Regions from separate parts of the Acinetobacter sp. AG1 genome, predicted to be linked through region 3. Evidence: predicted binding sites of a transcription regulator. Region 3 holds the regulator's gene; each other region holds the start of a gene.
What was found. Region 3 encodes PhoB, which activates phosphate uptake and scavenging genes when phosphate is short. Its sites were predicted from a motif close to TGTCATNAANCTGTCATAA; they were not measured.

Region 1: AAV96_RS03395 (NAD(+) kinase) is a predicted target of PhoB. The motif match lies at 5,329-5,347, and genes of this name have one in related genera.
Region 2: AAV96_RS13145 (porin) is a predicted target of PhoB. The motif match lies at 5,600-5,618, and genes of this name have one in related genera.

What each region holds. Positions count from the first base shown of each region.
Region 1 is NZ_LBMZ01000089.1:10,519-17,086, forward strand. Features, by position in the region: gene AAV96_RS03370 (alpha/beta hydrolase) at 1-636, shown strand, start outside; gene AAV96_RS03375 (acyl-CoA dehydrogenase family protein) at 726-1,871, opposite strand; gene AAV96_RS03380 (glycosyl transferase family protein) at 2,121-3,116, shown strand; gene AAV96_RS03385 (hypothetical protein) at 3,214-3,627, shown strand; gene AAV96_RS03390 (YeaC family protein) at 3,984-4,256, opposite strand; gene AAV96_RS03395 (NAD(+) kinase) at 4,253-5,161, opposite strand; gene mrcB (penicillin-binding protein 1B) at 5,397-6,568, shown strand, end outside.
Region 2 is NZ_LBMZ01000118.1:105,516-112,083, forward strand. Features, by position in the region: gene AAV96_RS13115 (PepSY-associated TM helix domain-containing protein) at 1-399, opposite strand, end outside; gene AAV96_RS13120 (hypothetical protein) at 402-695, opposite strand; gene lpxB (lipid-A-disaccharide synthase) at 943-2,121, shown strand; gene AAV96_RS13130 (DUF2797 domain-containing protein) at 2,159-3,028, opposite strand; gene AAV96_RS13135 (DUF6231 family protein) at 3,067-3,528, shown strand; gene AAV96_RS13140 (YidB family protein) at 3,687-4,310, shown strand; gene AAV96_RS13145 (porin) at 4,369-5,463, opposite strand; gene AAV96_RS13150 (HIT family protein) at 5,715-6,128, opposite strand; gene AAV96_RS13155 (YARHG domain-containing protein) at 6,216-6,485, opposite strand.
Region 3 is NZ_LBMZ01000121.1:70,661-77,228, forward strand. Features, by position in the region: gene AAV96_RS14695 (pyridoxal phosphate-dependent aminotransferase) at 1-788, shown strand, start outside; gene AAV96_RS14700 (MATE family efflux transporter) at 888-2,255, shown strand; gene AAV96_RS14705 (SDR family NAD(P)-dependent oxidoreductase) at 2,319-3,146, opposite strand; gene AAV96_RS14710 (TetR/AcrR family transcriptional regulator) at 3,453-4,130, shown strand; gene phoB (phosphate regulon transcriptional regulator PhoB) at 4,381-5,091, shown strand; gene phoR (phosphate regulon sensor histidine kinase PhoR) at 5,100-6,458, shown strand.

The sequences.
Region 1 (6,568 bases), on a different contig from region 3:
GTCGCAATTGTCGCGATTGGATATCCAAAACAAAGTACTTTTGACGTAGAAAAGAGAGCTTTAGACTACACGCCTAAAGCATCGGCCGAATTTCAAAAACAAGCCAAGTACAATTATGGTGGTGCAGACCAATTTATTCAATTTATAGAGAAAGAACTCAAGCCAGCCATTCAGACCAAAATTAAAGTCAATACACGGAAACAAAGCTTATTTGGTCATTCTTTTGGTGGGCTATTCGTTTTGCATACTTTTATTACACACCCAGAAACTTTTCAGCGTTATATCGCTGCCAGCCCTTCACTCTGGTTTGATAATTATGCGTTGCTCAATCGACAGGTAGATTGGTTAAATAACAAAGCCAATAAAGTACAAAATATAATGCTTATGGCAACAGTTGGGACACATGAGCGACGTAAAGAAACGCAACCAAATGAAGACTCAACACAAATGCAGTATGATTTTTATCAAAATTTTAATAAACAACGTTCAGAAAAATTTTTATTTTGGAAGTTTCAGCATCCAGCAGAGCAGCATTTAACTAATCTCTATGCCAGTTTACCCAAAGCGATTATATTGGCAGGTTGTATAGATCATAAAAGTTGTTCCGCATTATTTGATGAGCCAGTCACTCCTTGATCTTAAAAACATCACTAGAAATAAAAAGACTGAATCAAATTTCTTGATTCAGTCTGAAATCATTTGCTAAATAGAGATGATTTTTGTGCTTAAGACTTACCAATCAATCCACGTGCAACGATTTCTTTCATAATTTCGTTGGTACCACCATAAATACGTTGGATACGCGCATCAACGAAGAAACGTGAAATTGGATATTCTGTCATATAGCCATAGCCACCAAATAATTGAAGTAAATTATCCGATACTTTCATTTGCATATCGGTACTAAAGCTCTTTAATGCCGCTGCGGTTTCTACATCCAACTTGCCTTGATTATACAAAGCAACGTTTTGGTTATAGAAAGCTGCCGTTGCTAATTCATCAATTTTTGCTTGAGCCAATACAAAACGTGTATTTTGAAATTGAGAAATTGCTTGACCAAATGCTTGGCGTTCTTTTACATAAGCTGTTGCTAAATCAATCGCACCACGGATTGCACCCAAAGCTGTTGAAGCAATTGCAGTACGTTCACGAGGTAATTCTTGCATTAAATAAGCGAAGCCAGAACCCGCATTCCCCAATAATTGGTCTTTAGGTACTTTGACATTATCAAAGAACAATTCAGATGTATCTTGTGAATGTAGACCAATCTTATCGAGGTTAGTTCCCTTCTTGAAACCATCCAAATGTGTGTCAACTAACATCAAAGACACACCTTTAGCACGTGCTTGTGGATCAGTTTTAACTGCTAGAACGACAACGTCAGCATGCTGACCATTTGAAATAAACGTTTTTGAACCGTTTAACACATAATGATCATCTTGCAAAATTGCACTAGTACGCATTGCCTGTAAATCAGAACCAGCACCTGGCTCAGTCATACCAATCGCACCAACAACTTCCCCAGAAACCATTTTTGGTAACCAATACTGCTTTTGTTCTTCAGTTCCGATATGTTGAATATACGGTGCCGCAATTTCAGAATGACAAGAAATCGCCGTTGATAGTGCGCAATAACCCGCACGTGCAGATTCTTCAACTAACATTAATGAATAATGGGTTGGTACACCATAACCACCATATTCTTCTGGTACATCTACACAGAGAAAGCCATTTTCACCCAATGAAGACCAAACTGAACGTGGCATAATGCCTTCGCGTTCCCACTGATCATAATGAGGTGCAATTTGCTCGCTCATAAAACGTTTAAAGTTATCACGGAAGAGTTCCAAATCTGCATCGTAAGCTAACATCATTATTTCCTTTCGCTTTCATTGTTTTTAAAAATTCGATTTGCAGCCATGCTAATGATTTTTAGATTGGATGTCATGTTCCGTTTACATCAAATCACTAGACTGATTCGGTCAATAATTTTGTTTGCACTCGGCATAAGCAAACGCTAAATGTTTATTGATTAGACAGCTCCTCATATTTTTTTACGCTAAATGCTTCACTTTTATGTCATATTCCTTTTATTGTTAGCGAAGATTTCTCATACGATCATGAATACAAAACGAAATATTTATAAAACTGTAGAACATCCCTTTGCTCAGTATGTTCGTATCTTGGGTAAAGGGAAAACAGGTTCTCGTTCCCTCAGTTATGAAGAAGCCTATCAAGCATTTAGCATGATTTTAAAAGATGAAGTTTTGGATGTTCAGTTGGGTGCATTCTTAATGCTTTTACGTGTTAAGGAAGAATCTGTCGATGAATTGGCTGGTTTTGTTCAAGCCACACGTGATCAACTCAATTTTCAGCCACTTGATGTAGATCTTGATTGGTCATCTTATGCAGGCAAGCGTAAGCACTATCCTTGGTTTTTATTAGCGGCATTAACACTGGCTCATCATGGCTATAAAATTGTGATGCACGGCGCATCGGGTCATACCATTAACCGTGTCTATACCGAACAAGTTTTACAATACTTAGGCTATTCTATTTGTGAAAATGAGCAAGATGTTCGCAAACAACTAGATCAACATAATTTTGCATTTTTGCCACTTGAAGCCATTTCACCAATTCTGAGTGAATTAATTTCACTCCGCAATGTGATGGGCTTACGTTCTCCAATTCATACGCTTGCTCGTCTAATTAATCCATTTAATGCAAAAGCCACTTTACAAGCAATTTTCCACCCTGCTTATCGAACTTCCCATCAACAAACAGCTTCTCGATTGGACTATCAAAATAGTGCTGTGATCAAAGGTGAAGGTGGTGAGTTCGAGCGTAATCCTGATGCCAAAACTTTAATTTGTGGGATTAAAAATGGTGAGTTGTACGAATATGAACTGCCAAAATTAACACCTGACCGCAGCCCGATTGAAGAAGAGCTTGATCTAGCAATATTTAAAGAAGTTTGGCTCGGTGAGCAAAAGCATGAATATGGCGAAATGGCAGTGATCGAAACGATGGGAATCGCTTTGTATACTATGGGTGCTGTGAATAGTTATGATGAAGCAATGATTAAAGCGAAAGCACTTTGGGAAAGTCGATTCTAATCGATATTTTCTGTTTTTCGCTGCATTTTATAATGGGTGCAGCGAAGTAATATCTACTGATAAATCATCAAAATTTAATCATTTGAGCAGATAAATTATGGCTTTTTCACTTTATTGTCTGATTAATGAGAATTCAGAAGACTTTCCTTTAACACTCCTTGAAAAAAAGTTATCAGAACGTTTCTCTAAAATGGAAGGATTACAAATTGGATATGAGGAAGATCCTTTTGATGCTTCAGAAAAGCATTTACGTTTTTCTTGGGATATGTGGTGCATTTTAGTTTTCTATGAGACAGGTCAACATGTCATTGATGATTCAATGGAAATTCAAAAAATGGCTGGTACATTAGCGCCTTTTGATATATCCAGTATTTGTAGAAGAATCAGAGCCGTATTTAGTGATGATTATGATCTCGAACATACTGAACAAATGGTTTCTATGATTGATTTTTTACGTAAAATAGATGGAGCATTTGTATATGATCCACAGCAAAATGATTTTGTGAAATAAGTAATCCCAATCAGCGAAATTAAATTAATTTATTCTGCCATACTCACGAAGGTGAGCATCCTGAAATTATTTTAAAATGGATATTCATTGGTCTGATTTGATCTCTATTTTATCTTACTTTTGAGGGATCAAAAGTAAGATAAATCCTTTGTTTCACAGATGGTACATCCCTGATACCACAGCGAAACAGGCGGCATCCATGCCGCCAAGCATGATAGCAAAAACGATTTAGATTCAAAGAATATAGCTAACACCAAATGAATACATCGCAATAGGAAAGTTCTTAACTTAATTTTGAAAATTGGTATTAATTAGCCTGACTAAAAGCCCAGTAAAAATACTGGGCTTTAAAATCATCAAACAAACCGAATCGGCTTAAACTCAGGCTCATTTTTGTGATGATCATCATCACACTCCTCACCTTCTTCTTTCGTACCTCGGTCAATATAACCACTGCGCTGTTCTTTCGGTAAATTTTCCATTTCCCATGCATACACGGCTTGCATACAAATTTCACGTTGCTCTTTGGTCAATGCAATACCATTTGGCCATTTACCAATTTCAACAGCAGTTTTCAGACGCTCAACAATTTCAGGATTTAAAATAGCGAGCATTTGTTCAATATTCATGAGTCATCCTGTTGAAAAGATTCAAAATCTTGATTCCAACCCAGTTTAGTACGGCAAGCCATATAAAAATCATAACCAGGTGGATGTAATAAGCTTAGTTTAAACGGATGTTTACGGATATGCACCGTATCACCTACATTTAATGCAACACTATGTTGTCCATCAGCACTCACCATCGGTAAGACACGATTTTCACGGATGGTAATCTTAATCTCACTTTGCCCACCGACAACGATTGGACGAGATGACAAAGTATGTGGGTGCATTGGTACAAGTGCGATCGCATCCATACTTGGATGTAAAATTGGCCCACCACCCGAAAGTGAATAAGCGGTCGAGCCTGTTGGTGTCGATACAATTAAACCATCACTGTGCTGACGATAGACATATTGCCCATCAATACTCAGCTCAAAATCAATCATATGAACCGATTTACCTGAGTGTAACACCACATCATTTAAGGCAATTGCATCATAAATAGTTTCGTTATTGGTACGGACTTCCATTTCCAACAAGAAACGTCGATCCAGTTGAAATTGACCTTGTAGTACCTGATCCAGTTTAAAAATTGCTTCTGCCGGCTTAATATCAGTTAAGAATCCGAGTCGACCACGGTTAATCCCAATAACGGGTGTATTGTATCTGACTAAAGCACGTGCCGCATGAAGTAAAGAACCATCTCCACCCACAACGATCACCAAATCCACTACTTCACCTAATAAATTACGGCTCACGGTCTGACCATAACTATAAGGCACAAGTTTGGCTGTTTCCTGATCAAAAACGGGATTTAAGCCTAAAGTGATCAAATGATCATGAATTAAACATAACGTTTCTACTACAGAATTCTTATCTGGTCGCCCAATTAGACCAATATTTCGAAAGGATTTATGTGAAATTTGCACGAATAACTCAGCTCCACCGCGACTATTGACTATCATATCATTAACAATCAAATTTTCGTTGATGATTGATTAAAAAGTATAAAAATGTCTATTCGTTGTTTTTTTTATACGATTAATGTCAACACCTTCTGAAAGTTTTTATTGCATGTTGCTATTTATTCACAGTTTTATGATTGCAAAATGACAATAAGCTATCGCATCATTACTCACATTGTTTCGGTTTTAACGCAAGTCTATGAAGTGTGAACGTGGTATTGGTTTTCTAGCACTAATTTTTTCAATTTTAGTGATTGGTGTGTTTATTGCCTTTAGTATCTATCTGATCCGTTTGGATAATATTATTCGCAATAAATTTGAAGGTCAGCGTTGGGATATTCCTGCCAAGGTATTTGCTCGTCCATTAGAAATCTATGCGAATGCACCCATTACTCAAGATAATTTTGTCCAAGAATTAAAATTACTGGGCTATAAAAATACCGCGAACTATGAAAAATCAGGAAGTTACATCATTCAAGGTAACCAAATGTATGTTCATACACGTGGTTTTGACTATGGTGATAGTAATGAACCTGAACAAGTGCTTGAGATTGCTTTTAATCAAGGTCAAGTTGGTGAAATTCGTTCAACTAAACCTTCTAGCACGGGTATTGCTCGTTTAGAACCCCTATTAATCGGTGGTATCTATCCACAACATAATGAAGACCGTGTCCTCATTAAGCTAAATAAAGTACCAAAAACACTAATTGAAGCGTTAATTTCAACAGAAGACCGAAATTTTTATCACCATCATGGTATTTCTATTCGAGGTACAGCACGTGCCTTAGTCAGTAATGCAACAGGTGGTCGACGTCAAGGCGGCTCGACATTAACCCAACAGTTAGTTAAAAATTTCTATCTTTCACCAGAAAAAACGCTCAAACGTAAAGTCAATGAAGCTCTTATGGCATTGTTGATTGAGCTGCATTACAGCAAAGATGAAATTCTAGAAGCTTATTTAAATGAAGTAAATTTAGGTCAAAATGGCAATTACTCAATTAACGGTTATGGCTTAGCTTCACAATTCTATTTTGGTTTACCTCTGAGTGAATTAAATATTTCCCAACAAGCCTTTTTGGTTGGTTTAGTACAGGGTCCAACTTTATATAACCCTTGGCGTAATCCTGAAGCGGCTAAAAAACGCCGTGATGTTGTATTAAACAATATGATGGTAATGGGCTATTTATCTGAAACAGAATATCAAGATGAAATCTCACGTCCTTTAAATATTGTGAGTAAACCAACTTTAGGGCCTGCAAAATTCCCAGATTTCCTTGATATCGTACGTCGCCAATTACGTACAGAATATCAAGAAAGTGATATTACCAATCAAGGTTTGAAAATTTTCACAACGCTTGACCCGATTGCACA
Region 2 (6,568 bases), on a different contig from region 3:
TCCGTACAGTTGAAAGTGGAAATTATAAAAAAAGTCACCACCTTGTGTTGCAGAAAGTTTAAGTTCTTGACCAGTATTTGCATCCAAGTCTCGGCTTTCATAACCACCTATACTTTTTTCCCAATAAATTTTATTGATAGGTTCTTCTTTGTTCGCAACTTTGATATACCAAGATTTAGCATCAGCTGCATTTTTTTCTAAATATTCTGTTGCTGTTTGAATAGCCGTTATTTGATTAATTTGATATTGCGATAGTTGTGGCTGCATCCATAAATTAATCTGATGACGATAATAGGCACTCGTTCCCATCAGAAAAATAGCAAATAAAAGCCATCCAAAAATTAAACCTGTCCATGTATGTAGCCATGCCATAGATTGGCGTACACTTTTGTTTTGCATTATTAACTTAAACCTACAGATAAGCCGAATAAAGTACCTGCCAAAATCAAGCTAATCCAAGTGAGTTTTAACAAAGAATTCGTGCAGAAACTAACAATGATGAATAGTAAATAAAAAATTATTGAAATAAAGGCAGCCAAATAAATGGCTTCAGCTTTAGCGAATGAATGAAGAAATAATGCAGTCAGACATAAGCTCAAATACATCATGCAGACGTAACCAACAACAAAGCTCAAGGTAAAGCGGTAAAAAATACTTAGGCGATAGATGAGCGTAAGTGATGTTGATTTTGCCATAAGTGATGTTTAAGTAGCCAATAGGAGAATAAATTTCAAATGAAAATGATTATTGTTAATATTAATAAATTGGCAGTAAACTCGCAATCATTTAACTATCGTTAATCAAGATAATTTTTAAAACAATGAATGGAATTTTAGATCAAAAATCATATTCACCAATCTTGAACAAATTGGATAGCTTATTATGATTCGATGTAAAATCATTTTGTTAGAATCATTCAAATATTTCAGTGGGGCATTGGTCTTGTTAAAGCAAAAACTAAAAATTGGTATCGTGGTGGGAGAAGTTTCTGGAGATACTCTAGGAGTGAAACTCATGCGCAGTTTTCGCGAACAAGGAATTGATGCTGAATTTGAAGGTATTGGTGGTCCACAAATGATTGCTGAGGGTTTCCATAGTTATTATCCAATGGAAATTTTATCAGTAATGGGCATTGTGGAGGTTTTGAAAGATATAAAGAAGTTATTTGCTGTACGTGATGGTCTAGTTGAACGTTGGACTGAAGATCCAGTGGATATTTTTATTGGAATTGATGCACCTGATTTCAATTTACGTCTTTCTAAAACAATAAAAGAAAAGAATTTACCAATTAAAACAGTTCAATACGTAAGTCCATCTGTTTGGGCATGGCGTCAAGGACGTGTACATGGCATTAAACGTAGTATTGATTTAGTGTTGTGTTTATTCCCATTTGAAAAAACATTTTATGAAAATTACGATGTTCCAGCAGCTTTTGTTGGGCATCCACTAGCCAAACAATTACCTTTAAAAAATCCAATTGTAGAAGCAAAACATCAGCTTGGTCTATCTGCACATGAAATGCATGTTGCTTTATTACCAGGAAGTCGAAGAGGTGAAATTGACAGACTATTGCCTTTGTTAATTGGGGCTGCGGAAATACTACATAAGAAATATCCTGAACTAGAGTTTCTGATTCCAGCAATCAATGATGCTCGAAGACAACAAATTGAACATGGTATTCAAAATTTAGATGTAACTTTAAAATCAAAAATTTATATTTTAGAAAATACCGATGCTGAATCTAAAATAGGTCGTATGGTCATGAATGCGAGTGATATTGTCGCACTAGCATCAGGAACTGCGACGCTTGAAGCGATGTTATTGCATCGCCCAATGGTGACTTTTTATAAGTTGCATTGGTTAACTTATATGATCGCTAAGTTTCTCGTTAAGATTCCTTACTACTCTTTACCTAATATCATTGCAGGTAAAAAAGTCATCCAAGAATTAATTCAAGCTGATGCGACACCAGAACACCTTGCTTCTGAAATTGAAAAATTAATGGATAATGAAACAGCACATATTCAGATGATGCAACATTTAAGTATGCACAAACAATTAATCTCAGGAGATACTGAAAATCCTGTTGATGCAATTCTGAATTGTTTAAAAACAAATTAAGTTAAAAAAGGTGGCATTTCAAATGCCACCTTATAATTTACGCTCTTAGAATCATTTCATAGCCTGTGTATTTACGAATATTGATGACACCAATATCGAGTAATAAATATTGCCCCTTAATGCCATGTAAAACACCACGAATTTTGGGTGTTTTATCCAAATTTAAAGACTTAATTTTTTCTGGATATTGTTCAACTGGGTAAATAAATTCTTTAGGCAATTCATGTTCTAAAAATTCAAGTTCTTCATTGAATTCTAGGTTTTGGCTAAACTCATCTCGGATCGTTTGAATTTTGGGTGCAAATTCTTCCAAAATCTGGTCACGTTGCTCAATTAAATTCAATGGTTCAGCTTCACCTTTAAGGAGCTTACGCCAATCCGTCTTATCGGCAATTTGTGTACCAAATAAAGTTTCTAAATGACCAGATAAGCGGCGAGAACCAACTTTCAAAATGGGTAACGCTTGGGTCGCACCTTGATCTAACCATCGGGTCGGCATATTAACGATACGAGTAATTCCAATTTTTAGTGCGCTTGAATTGGCTAGATACACAATATGAGGTTGGAAACAAACCTTATGTGCAAATTCATCTTCACGACAAGTTCCAAGATGATAATGGCAAGTCTCAGGTTTCATAATACAAAGATCACATTCAGCTTTGGTCTTGAAGCATTTGAAACAGTGACCTTGTGAATATGATTTTGGAGTCTTTGCACCACACGAAGTACAAAAAATATTTCCAGTCCATTCAATTTCTAATTCTTGACCTAATATGAAGGGTAGATCAGTTTCTGAACGATCTAATATAAATTTATATTCAACATTTGCCTTGCTGGTTGGTTGATCAGTTACACTATGCGTTTTGAGCGCTGCGTGCATTTTGTGACAAATGCCTTGTAGTTCCATCAATAAACTCTCATCTTTCTCAATCAAGGGTTGCAGTTATGGCTGAACAAAATGTCATCACTTCTATGCTAGACGATTTATCTAAAGAACAGCCCATTCATACTGCACTTTGTATCGGTCAGCAAATTGATCAAAATGCTGAAATTCAATGGCATCATTTTAACGTAACTGACTTTTTAAATCTGCCATTTACACAACGTTATGATTTAGGTTTTGTATTATTTGATACAGAGCAAATGCAAAACATCACTGAAACACATAAAGCGCAGCTTTTAGTGAAGTTACGCGACCTCATGGCAAAAAGGATTGTTGTTGTTAGTAAACGAAACGATGAAAAGCTATTACGTTCACTAGGTTTTACTCAACTTATTGATAAGACTACTCATGATAGTGATTTTGCTCTATGGCAATTCAATATTTTAACTTACAAATATGTTCCTGATTGGTTTAACTCTAAATTTTGGGCAAATCCAGAAAATTGGAATAAATTTCGTTGGTGATTTCTTAGACTTTACTGCGGCTCTGAATAAGCCGCAGTTATAAAATAATAATAAACTGATGAAATGTTCTTGCAAATTTTAACACTTTAACTTTGTTTTCATGCTGAAAAGCAGCGTATGCTTTTCGAATAAATAATTCTAACTGGAATATAAAAATCATGACAGATTTGACAAATATCGTAGAGATTTTAGCGAAACAGGCCTTAGGTGGTCAGCAACAATCTGGGAAAAATAGTGGTTTAGGTGGAATTCTAGGTTCAGTTTTAGGGCAACTTAGTGGTCAACAACAAAATAATCAAAATCAGTCGCAAAGTGGTTTAGGTGGTATCCTAGGTTCAGTTTTGGGTCAGTTAGGTAGTCCGAATAACAATACATCTCAGACAAATAGTAATACTAGTGGGAACACAGCCCAAACATTATTAATAGCCGTATTGCCGTTGGTTCTTGCTTGGATTCAAAAACAGGGGGGCTTACAAGGGGCATTAGATAAACTAAAAAGTACAGGTTTATCCAATCAGGTACAGAGCTGGGTCGATCCTCAACAAGCAAATGCTCAAGATGTTCCAACCCAAAATATTCAAAGCTTATTTGATGATCAAGATATCGAACAGGTTGCTCAACAAGCACAAGCTCCAAAGCAAGAAATTTACAGTGCGATTGCGTCTGTATTACCTCAAGTGATTGATTCTTTGACTCCGCAAGGAAGTAATACCAATCCCCAAGAAGCAAATCAAGATATTCAACAAGTATTGAATTTGGTGAGTGGTTTTTTAAAAAGATAAGTATATAAAAATAAAAGGGCGAAACGCCCTTTTATTAACATTTGAAATAAACTTCTGATTAGAAGTTATATTCCATACCTAAACCAATAACAGTTTTCTTGTTGTTGTCTTTCTGCCAGTCAATTTTTTGTTGAGCAACAATACCATAGAAACGAGCTTGTTTATTAATGTTGTAATCAGCGCCTACACCGTATAAATCATTTTTACGATCTTGAAGACCATCAACTTCTGTTTTAGCAGAAATATATTCTGCTTTTAACTTCACTGGTGTAGAAGGGATGATATACGCAGCAGTTACACCGAAAGCATTTTCTTTTAAGCCTTTATATGAAACAGCTGGTGTACCTACAACAACAGTATCATCAGTAGGTTGTGCAGTTTGCCATAAAGCCCCAAATACTAAGCCATCAACGCCAGCTGGTGATAAGTCTAAAGAACCAGTTACACGGATTGCATCAGAATAAATTTTGCCGCCAAGTTCTTTATTATATGCGTTAAATGTTGATGCTACACCGAAGTTACCAGCAACAGCTGCCGCTAAACCAATATCTTTATTTTCATAAGTGATAGATGTTGAAATTCCATCACCAAAGCTATCACGACTACCTTTTTGACCTTTAGCATCATTTTTTACAGCTGATGACTCTTCACCTTGCTGGAACATGATATTAAATGCTAAACCAGCTAATAATTTTTTGTCAGTTTCAAAACCAATAACATTGCTTAAACGATCTTCACCAACTAAAACTTTTGTCATATCTAGTTCAGTGTGGTCATTATAAATATCTTGGTTATTGCCAGCAGCAGTTTTTAAATAAGAATCATATTGACCAATTTTTAGAGTACCAACTCCATCAGATTTAAGACCAACAAAACGGTTACGCATACTCCAGTCAGTATCTGAACCAGATCCATCAGTAGAAACGCCCCATTCTGCTAAATACACTGCTGAAAGGTTATTAGTAAGTTTTTCTTCGCCTTTCACACCAAGACGAGAAGCATTTGAGTTAATTTTTGTTACGCTTTCATCTTTAAAGCCATTTTTGTCGATTTGATCTAAAGTCACATTGAGCTTACCATACAATGTAGGTGCTGCTTGCGCTGCATTCATGGCTAAAGTTGCTACAGTAGCAGCAAGAAGCAATTTTTTCATTGAGATTTCTCCAAACACTTTTTGTAAATGGCTGATGCCTTAGTTACTGTTATAAGCTTGCTTGTGTACATAAAGTTACACAGCTCACTGACTTGTATGCAGTATCGGCAAACTTTGTGACAGATAAGTGAAAGAAAAATGACAGTTTGATGACGATTCATATTTAGTAATAATTATATTTGTTATTGATTTTTATATATTTAATAAATAAAAATGGGGCGAAAAGCCCCATCATTTAGATAATTTTTTGCTTACAGCACTGCTTTAATCTTTTCAGCAAAGGCTTTAATCTTTTCCTGATCACCCATTTGTGCTGCATGACGACCAAGTTCATGAACTGAGCTAGGAATCAAATGGAAGTGCACATGTGGAACTGTTTGCCCAGCAGCAGCTCCTGAAAGTTGCATTAGTACGATTCCTTTAGCATCTAAAGCGGTTTCAATTGCTTTAGCTATCTTTTGAACAATTTGAATCGTATAGGCTGCTGCATCAGCAGGTAAATCCATCAAAGTAACAGCAGGTATTTTAGGAATAACTAAAGCATGACCATCTGCTTGAGGCATAATATCCATAAAAGCGAGGACCTGATCATCTTCATAGATTTTGATTGCAGGTAGTTCGCCTCTTAAGATTCTTGCGAAAATATTTTGGTCATCGTACGCCATGATTAGTCCTTTAATATAATGAGATGAGAAGTTTTGCTTTTCAGACAAAAATAGAAAATAAATTGCTAAGACTTAAAGATAAAGTTTTTATTTGCAATTTAATTCTTTTTGACGCTCTTTAATTTCATCTAAGCGTTGTTGCTCTCTGTCAGAAAATTTAGGCTTTGTTGTATGGCAGTTTTCATTACCATATTTAGCTTTGGCATCTGCATCTTTAAAACAAAATCCTTTAGATGCATAGATGAGGTTATAGTCATCTTGCAACTTTTTACATTCTTGTTCTGGTGTAGCTGCTTGAAGGTTAAAACCTGTAAGGCTTACCAATCCAGCAAAAACTGCAACCGCAAACTTATTCATGAGGTATTCCTCTAGTTAAAAGGCATGAACTCAAATAAATTAAGAAAATATGTTTATTTTCACGATTTGACTTAAGTTCAACT
Region 3 (6,568 bases):
GTTATGCCCCTGCAGTACAACTGGTAGGGGGAAAATCCGTTCATATTCATTTAGAAGCACCAACATTTCAGGTGAATTGGCAAAAAGTTAAAGATTGTATCAATGCAAAAACTCGCATGATTATCGTCAATACACCGCATAATCCAACTGGTTCGATTTGGTCAGAACAAGACTGGCATCAACTGATTGAACTCATTCAAGATAAAAATATCGTTGTGCTATCTGACGAGGTCTATGAACATCTAGTTTTTGATGGACAAAAACATTTTAGTGCGCTGCAATTCCCCGAATTACGTGAACGCAGTTATGTAATCGGTTCTTTTGGCAAAAGTTATCATGTTACAGGTTGGAAAACGGGGTATTGCGTTGCAGCACCACATTTAATGCGTTTGTTTCGTCAAATTTATCAATTTGCCAATTTTTGCGGAACCACACCTTGCCAAATAGCATTAGCGAACTATATGCAACAACATCCTGAGCACATTCAGGAGCTCCCGAACTTTTATCAGGCAAAACGAGATCTTTTTAATACTCAAATTCAAAGTTCACGTTTCAAATTTATTCCATCACAAGGTACCTACTTCCAAAATTTAGATTACAGTGCGATTCGCCCTGACTTGAATGATGTGGAAATGTGCCAATTCCTCGCAGAACAACACAAAATTGTCGCGATTCCTATTTCCGTTTTTTATCAACAAGCGCCTGAATCACTACGCCTGATTCGTTTTTGTTTTGCCAAAACAGACCAGACTTTAGAGCGTGCGAGTCAAATTCTCGTACAATGTTGATCTACAAAAATAAACTGAACAATCATGCCTCCAACAGTAACGATAATGTTATGTTGGAAAAAATATTGCCGTTTCAGGATGAAGCGTGAAGGAAACTGAATGACACCACGCCAACCTTTGGTCATGCAACCCAATCTATGGAAAACTTTTTTTGTTTTTCTTGTTCCGTTGATTGCTACCAACATTTTACAGAACTTATCGGGAACGATTAATACCATCTTTGTAGGTCAAATGATGGGAGTTGATGCGATTGCTGCGGTGTCTGTATTCTTCCCAATTCTTTTCTTTTTATTGGCATTTGTGATCGGGATCTCCGCGGGAACGACTGTACTGATTGGACAGGCATGGGGTGCACAAAATCTTGAAAAAGTCAGAAGTGTGATTGGCTCTACCCTATTTATGACTTTGATTGGTGGCAGCATTATTGCTGTTTTAGGTTGGAGCTTTGCCGAGCATATTTTGCAATTATTAGGTACAGACCCTAAAGTCATGCATCTTTCTTTACCCTACGTTCGCTGGATGCTCGTGGGTAGTCCATTATTGTTTGTCTATATTATTTATACTTCGATTTTACGCGGTGTCGGTGATAGTGTTACCCCTCTGATCGCATTGAGCCTAACCAGCCTGATTGGTCTGGCAGTAACGCCTGTTTTACTCAAAGGCTATTTTGGATTCCCTGCTCTAGGCATTGTTGCGCCTGCTGTTGCAACGATTATGGGATATGCTGCTGTACTGATCTTTCTAAGCTTCTACCTCAATTATAAGAATCACCCTCTCAAAATAGATGCGCGACTTTTGCAAAGCATTCGCCATGATGCAACATTAAGTAAACTGATCCTAAAACTTGGTATCCCAACAGGCATCCAGATGGTGACAACTTCATTGGCAGGCTTAGTCATTATTGGTTTGGTTAATCATTATGGTGCACATGCGACCGCAGCATATGGTGCAGTGAACCAAGTCCTCAACTATATTCAATTTCCAGCCCTCTCTATTTCAATTGCGGCTTCTATTTTTGCCGCTCAAGCGATTGGTGCAGGCAAACCCGAATTATTAGCCAAAGTCACACGAACGGCTTTAGGAATGAATGTCATATTTACTGGCAGTTTGATCACTTTGGCTTACTTATTTTCCAAATATTTAATGGCTCTATTTATTACCGATCATAGCGTCATTGAACTTGGGCAGCAGCTCTTATTTATTGTGTTATGGTCAATTTTATTCTTCGGTGCAAGTGCTATTTTTGCTTCAATCATGCGGGCTAGTGGAACCGTCAATGTCACAATGATGATCAATATTCTGACCATTATTTTAATTGAAGTTCCTTGTGCCTATTGGTTTAGTTCGTTATGGGGCTTAACGGGCATTTGGACTGCTTATGCACTTTCTTTTGTGTGCTTATGTGTATTACAAGCATCTTATTATCAGTTTGTTTGGAAGAAAACCAAGATCAAAGTCCTTATTTAAAAATTTCTTTGATCCTCAAATAAAAAAGCCATTCTCTAAGAATGGCTTTTTTATGCTTGCAACTTACATCATTTTTGTTGCAAGTGCAGCAATACGTTGATAACCCGTCGGGAATAGACGTTGGAAAGAATCCACAATACGAGCATCTGTTCCAATTAACAGACGGCGTTTATCTTTCAACACTGCATTTAAAATCTGACGTGCAGCTTCTTCTGGTGGTGTACGTAAGAATTTATCAAACTGCTTGATCGATTTATTTGGATCCATACCCAAGCTCTTTAAGCTGTCATTCATTTTGGCAGCTTTTGCGATATTGGTACGGATACCACCTGGATGTACGCAAAGAGAACTTACGCCACTCTTTTCAATATCAAGTTCTTGACGTAATGATTCAGTAAAACCACGTACCGCAAATTTTGTTGCATTGTATGCAGATTGTGTTGGTTGCGAAGTTAAACCAAAAATACTTGAGATATTGATGATATGACCATCTTTGGTTTGCTTAATGAATGGTAAGAATTCTTTGGTGCCGTAAACTACGCCCCAGAAGTTAATTCCCACGATCCACTCTAAATCTTCATAGCTTGCGCCTTCAACAGTTGAGCCAAGTGCCACACCTGCGTTATTGAAAATCATATTCACTGAGCCATGATCTTGAACAGTTTCTTGCGCCCATTGCTTCACCGCTTCACGGTTTGAAACATCAAGAACTTTGGTCGTTACTGTGATTGGGTTTTGTTTTACCAACTCAACAGTTTGCGCTAATCCTTTCTCATTGATATCACTCAATGACAAATGGCAACCTTGTTTAGCCAATAAAATTGCCAATTGTTGTCCAATCCCAGAACCTGCACCTGTGATCGCTGCGACTTTATTTTTAAAATTTTTCATTGCCTATCCTTTGTATTGCGAATGATATGCACACATTTGTCTTGATCATGTGCAGTTTAAGCTATAACCAATATAATTTTGACAATACGGGTTGTCAATATAGTACACTACAGCTTTAAGACAAATGGCAATAACCAACATATTGCTTGTCATATTAGGTCTATTTACATTTCATGACGTAAGATGTTTAGACACGATGAAATAAGTTTTACGAAATTTAGTTATTCTAAATTCGCAAGACCTGTTTAAAATGCAAATAAATCTTAGACATACGATTTAAAGACTTTTTTAGGGAACGGTTTTTCCATGGCAACTGAAGATCTAGCGACACGCAAGAAAAATAATACCGAAGCGAAAGAGCGTCAGTTTAAAGGTCTTTCTTTAACTGAACGCAAAGAAGCTCGCCGCGAAAAGTTGATTGAAGCAGGTATTGCAACCTACGGTACACAGGGGTTTTTTTCGGTCACTGTCAAAGATGTCTGTAATGAGGCGAAGCTGACTGAGCGTTATTTTTACGAATCATTTAAGAAAAGTGAGGAGCTTTTCCAAACGGTATTCTTAAAAATGATTGGCAAAATGCAAAATTGTTTAACCCAAGCCGTGCTCATGGCTGCACCTGAACCTAAGAATATGGTCACGGCAGGTTTATCCGCATTGTTGAGTGCGATTAAAGATGACCCTCGTATGGCACGAATTATTTATATCGATGCCATGTTGGTGCAAGATTTACATAATCAGGCGACGATTCAAGAAACCTTGACTCAATTCGATCGTATTATCCAAGCTTTCGTGATGATTACCATGCCGAATGCACCTCAAAGTGGTGAAGAAGTTTCATTAATGGCAACAGGTTTAAATGGTTATGTGACGCATATTATTATTCGTTGGGTTTCCGAAGGCTTTAAACAACCCTTAGAAGATGTGTTATCTGCTTGTTGTGCTGTGTTTTTATCATTTATTGAAACCACCTCACAAAAAAATTAAAATCCTTTTACAGTTTTGTGACGAACACAATAAAAAGGTTTCAATGGTATTAACCAAATGAATTCATTTGTTTTATTTGCAAACAACTTGTCATCATTTGGTCACTGCTCTGCCCTAGAATTGTCACAATTTATTGCTAAATTCGACTTTATTAACTCTTTTGCAATGATATTGTCATAATTAATCTTTGTAATAAGCCTGTCATAACAACAAAACGGTTCACCGTTACAGATTTTAAGGGTATTGCGCAGTGAAAGATGACTATATTTTAATTGTCGATGATGAGCTACCGATCCGCGAAATGATCCATACCTCTTTGGATATGGCAGGCTTCCAATGTTTACAAGCTGAGGATGCCAAACAAGCGCATCAGATTATCGTCGATCAGCGTCCTGCTCTTATTTTGCTGGATTGGATGCTACCAGGTGGTGTCAGTGGTGTAGATCTATGCCGTCGTCTCAAACGTGATGAAAACTTAGCTGAAATTCCTGTCATCATGCTGACAGCACGTGGTGAAGAAGACCATAAAGTGCAAGGGCTAGATGCGGGTGCAGATGATTACATGACCAAACCATTCTCTACACGTGAATTGGTTTCTCGTATCAAAGCCGTATTACGTCGTGCAAATGCACTCAGTGGCGAAAAAGTCATTGATGCTAATGGCTTAATGCTCGATCCGGTCAGCCAGCGTGTGAGCTTTGGTAACAGTATTCTCGATATGGGTCCAACCGAATATCGTTTATTGGCTTTCTTTATGACACACCCTGAACGTGCATATACACGTGCACAATTACTGGATCAAGTTTGGGGCGGTAATGTCTATATCGAAGATCGTACCATTGACGTGCATATCCGACGTTTACGCAAAGTGTTAGAACCTTTTGGCGTAGATCGTTTTGTACAAACAGTACGTGGCACAGGCTATCGTTTTTCTACACGAGCTGATTTAGCAGCAGGTTAAAATCCTTTATGTATGAACCTTATCCCGTCCCTGAACTGGCACGTGAACATCAACGTTTCCGTCACAGCAATTTATGGACGTTTGCAAAACAAGATCTAAGACTGCTACTTTTTTTCTTATTGATTGCGAGCTTAATTGGATTCGGGGTTGGATACTTTTGGAGCTGTATTTTTGTCGCGTTTGTCGTTTTTTTTATACTCCAACTCCGCTCACTGTATTTAGTCAATGAGTGGATCTCAAATCGTCCCTATGATGTCCCCCCAAATCTAAGCGGTATTTGGGGTGCATTATTATTTAATGTCTATCGAGCGCAGCGACAAGAACGTATCGTTCAAGCCGAAATGGTAGGTTTGATTGATCGTGCACAATCATCTCTGGTTGCATTGGCTGAAGCTGTCGTTTTGATTGATGACCAACATCAGATTGAATGGTGGAATCCTGCTGCCGAGAAGTTATTGGGCATCAATCCTTTGGATCGTGGACGTAATTTACTGGCTATTTTGCGTCAACCCAGTTTTATTGAATATTTTAATCATATCGATCAAGCACCTGATGGTATCCGTCTACAGGCTCAAATGGACGAAGACCGATATGTGCAAGTGAAGTTAACTCGCTTTGGTGGGGAAAGTCGCTTATTGGTGGCATATGACACCACTCGCGTACATAATCTTGAACAAATGCGTAAAGACTTCGTGGACAACATTTCTCATGAATTACGTACACCGCTCACCGTATTGAGTGGTTATATCGAAACATTTATCGATCAAGATGACATTACTCCTCGCTGGAAACGCGCTTTCACTCAAATGCAATCACAAACCAAACGCATGAATGCATTGGTGAATGATTTATTGCTTTTATCCAATTTAGAAAACAATAAAAAAGTCGCAAAAAATCAAATTATTGACATGGCAAATTTGATGAATCAATTATTTGATGATGCGCGTGCTTATAATCTCGATTATGGTCATACTTTAAATTTAGATATCGACAGTCATTGTGATTTAATCGGCTCTGATATGGAAATTGCCAGTGCGTTTAGTAATTTAATCACCAATGCAATTAAATACACACCGAAAGGCGGCATTATTACGATTGGCTGGCATGAAGATGGCGATCACGCTTACTTTACCGTACAAGATAATGGGATTGGCATTAATCCAAAACATCTACCCCGTTTAACTGAGCGTTTTTATCGTGTTGACAGCGCACGTAGCCGTCAGACAGGGGGGACAGGTTTAGGCTTAGCAATCGTCAAACATGTGTTAATGCAACATGGTGCGCATTTAGAAATTAGCTCCAAAGAAAACGAAGGCTCAACCTTTACCGCTGTCTTTCCCAAAGAACGTTTGTATCGTATAGGTTAAAATAGAGGGAGCTAAAATTGCTCCCTAAATATTTGATATTACAATTTAATTACAATAATAATATAATAATATTTTGATTAATTTCACCGCTCACACATTCTTCTTTAGAC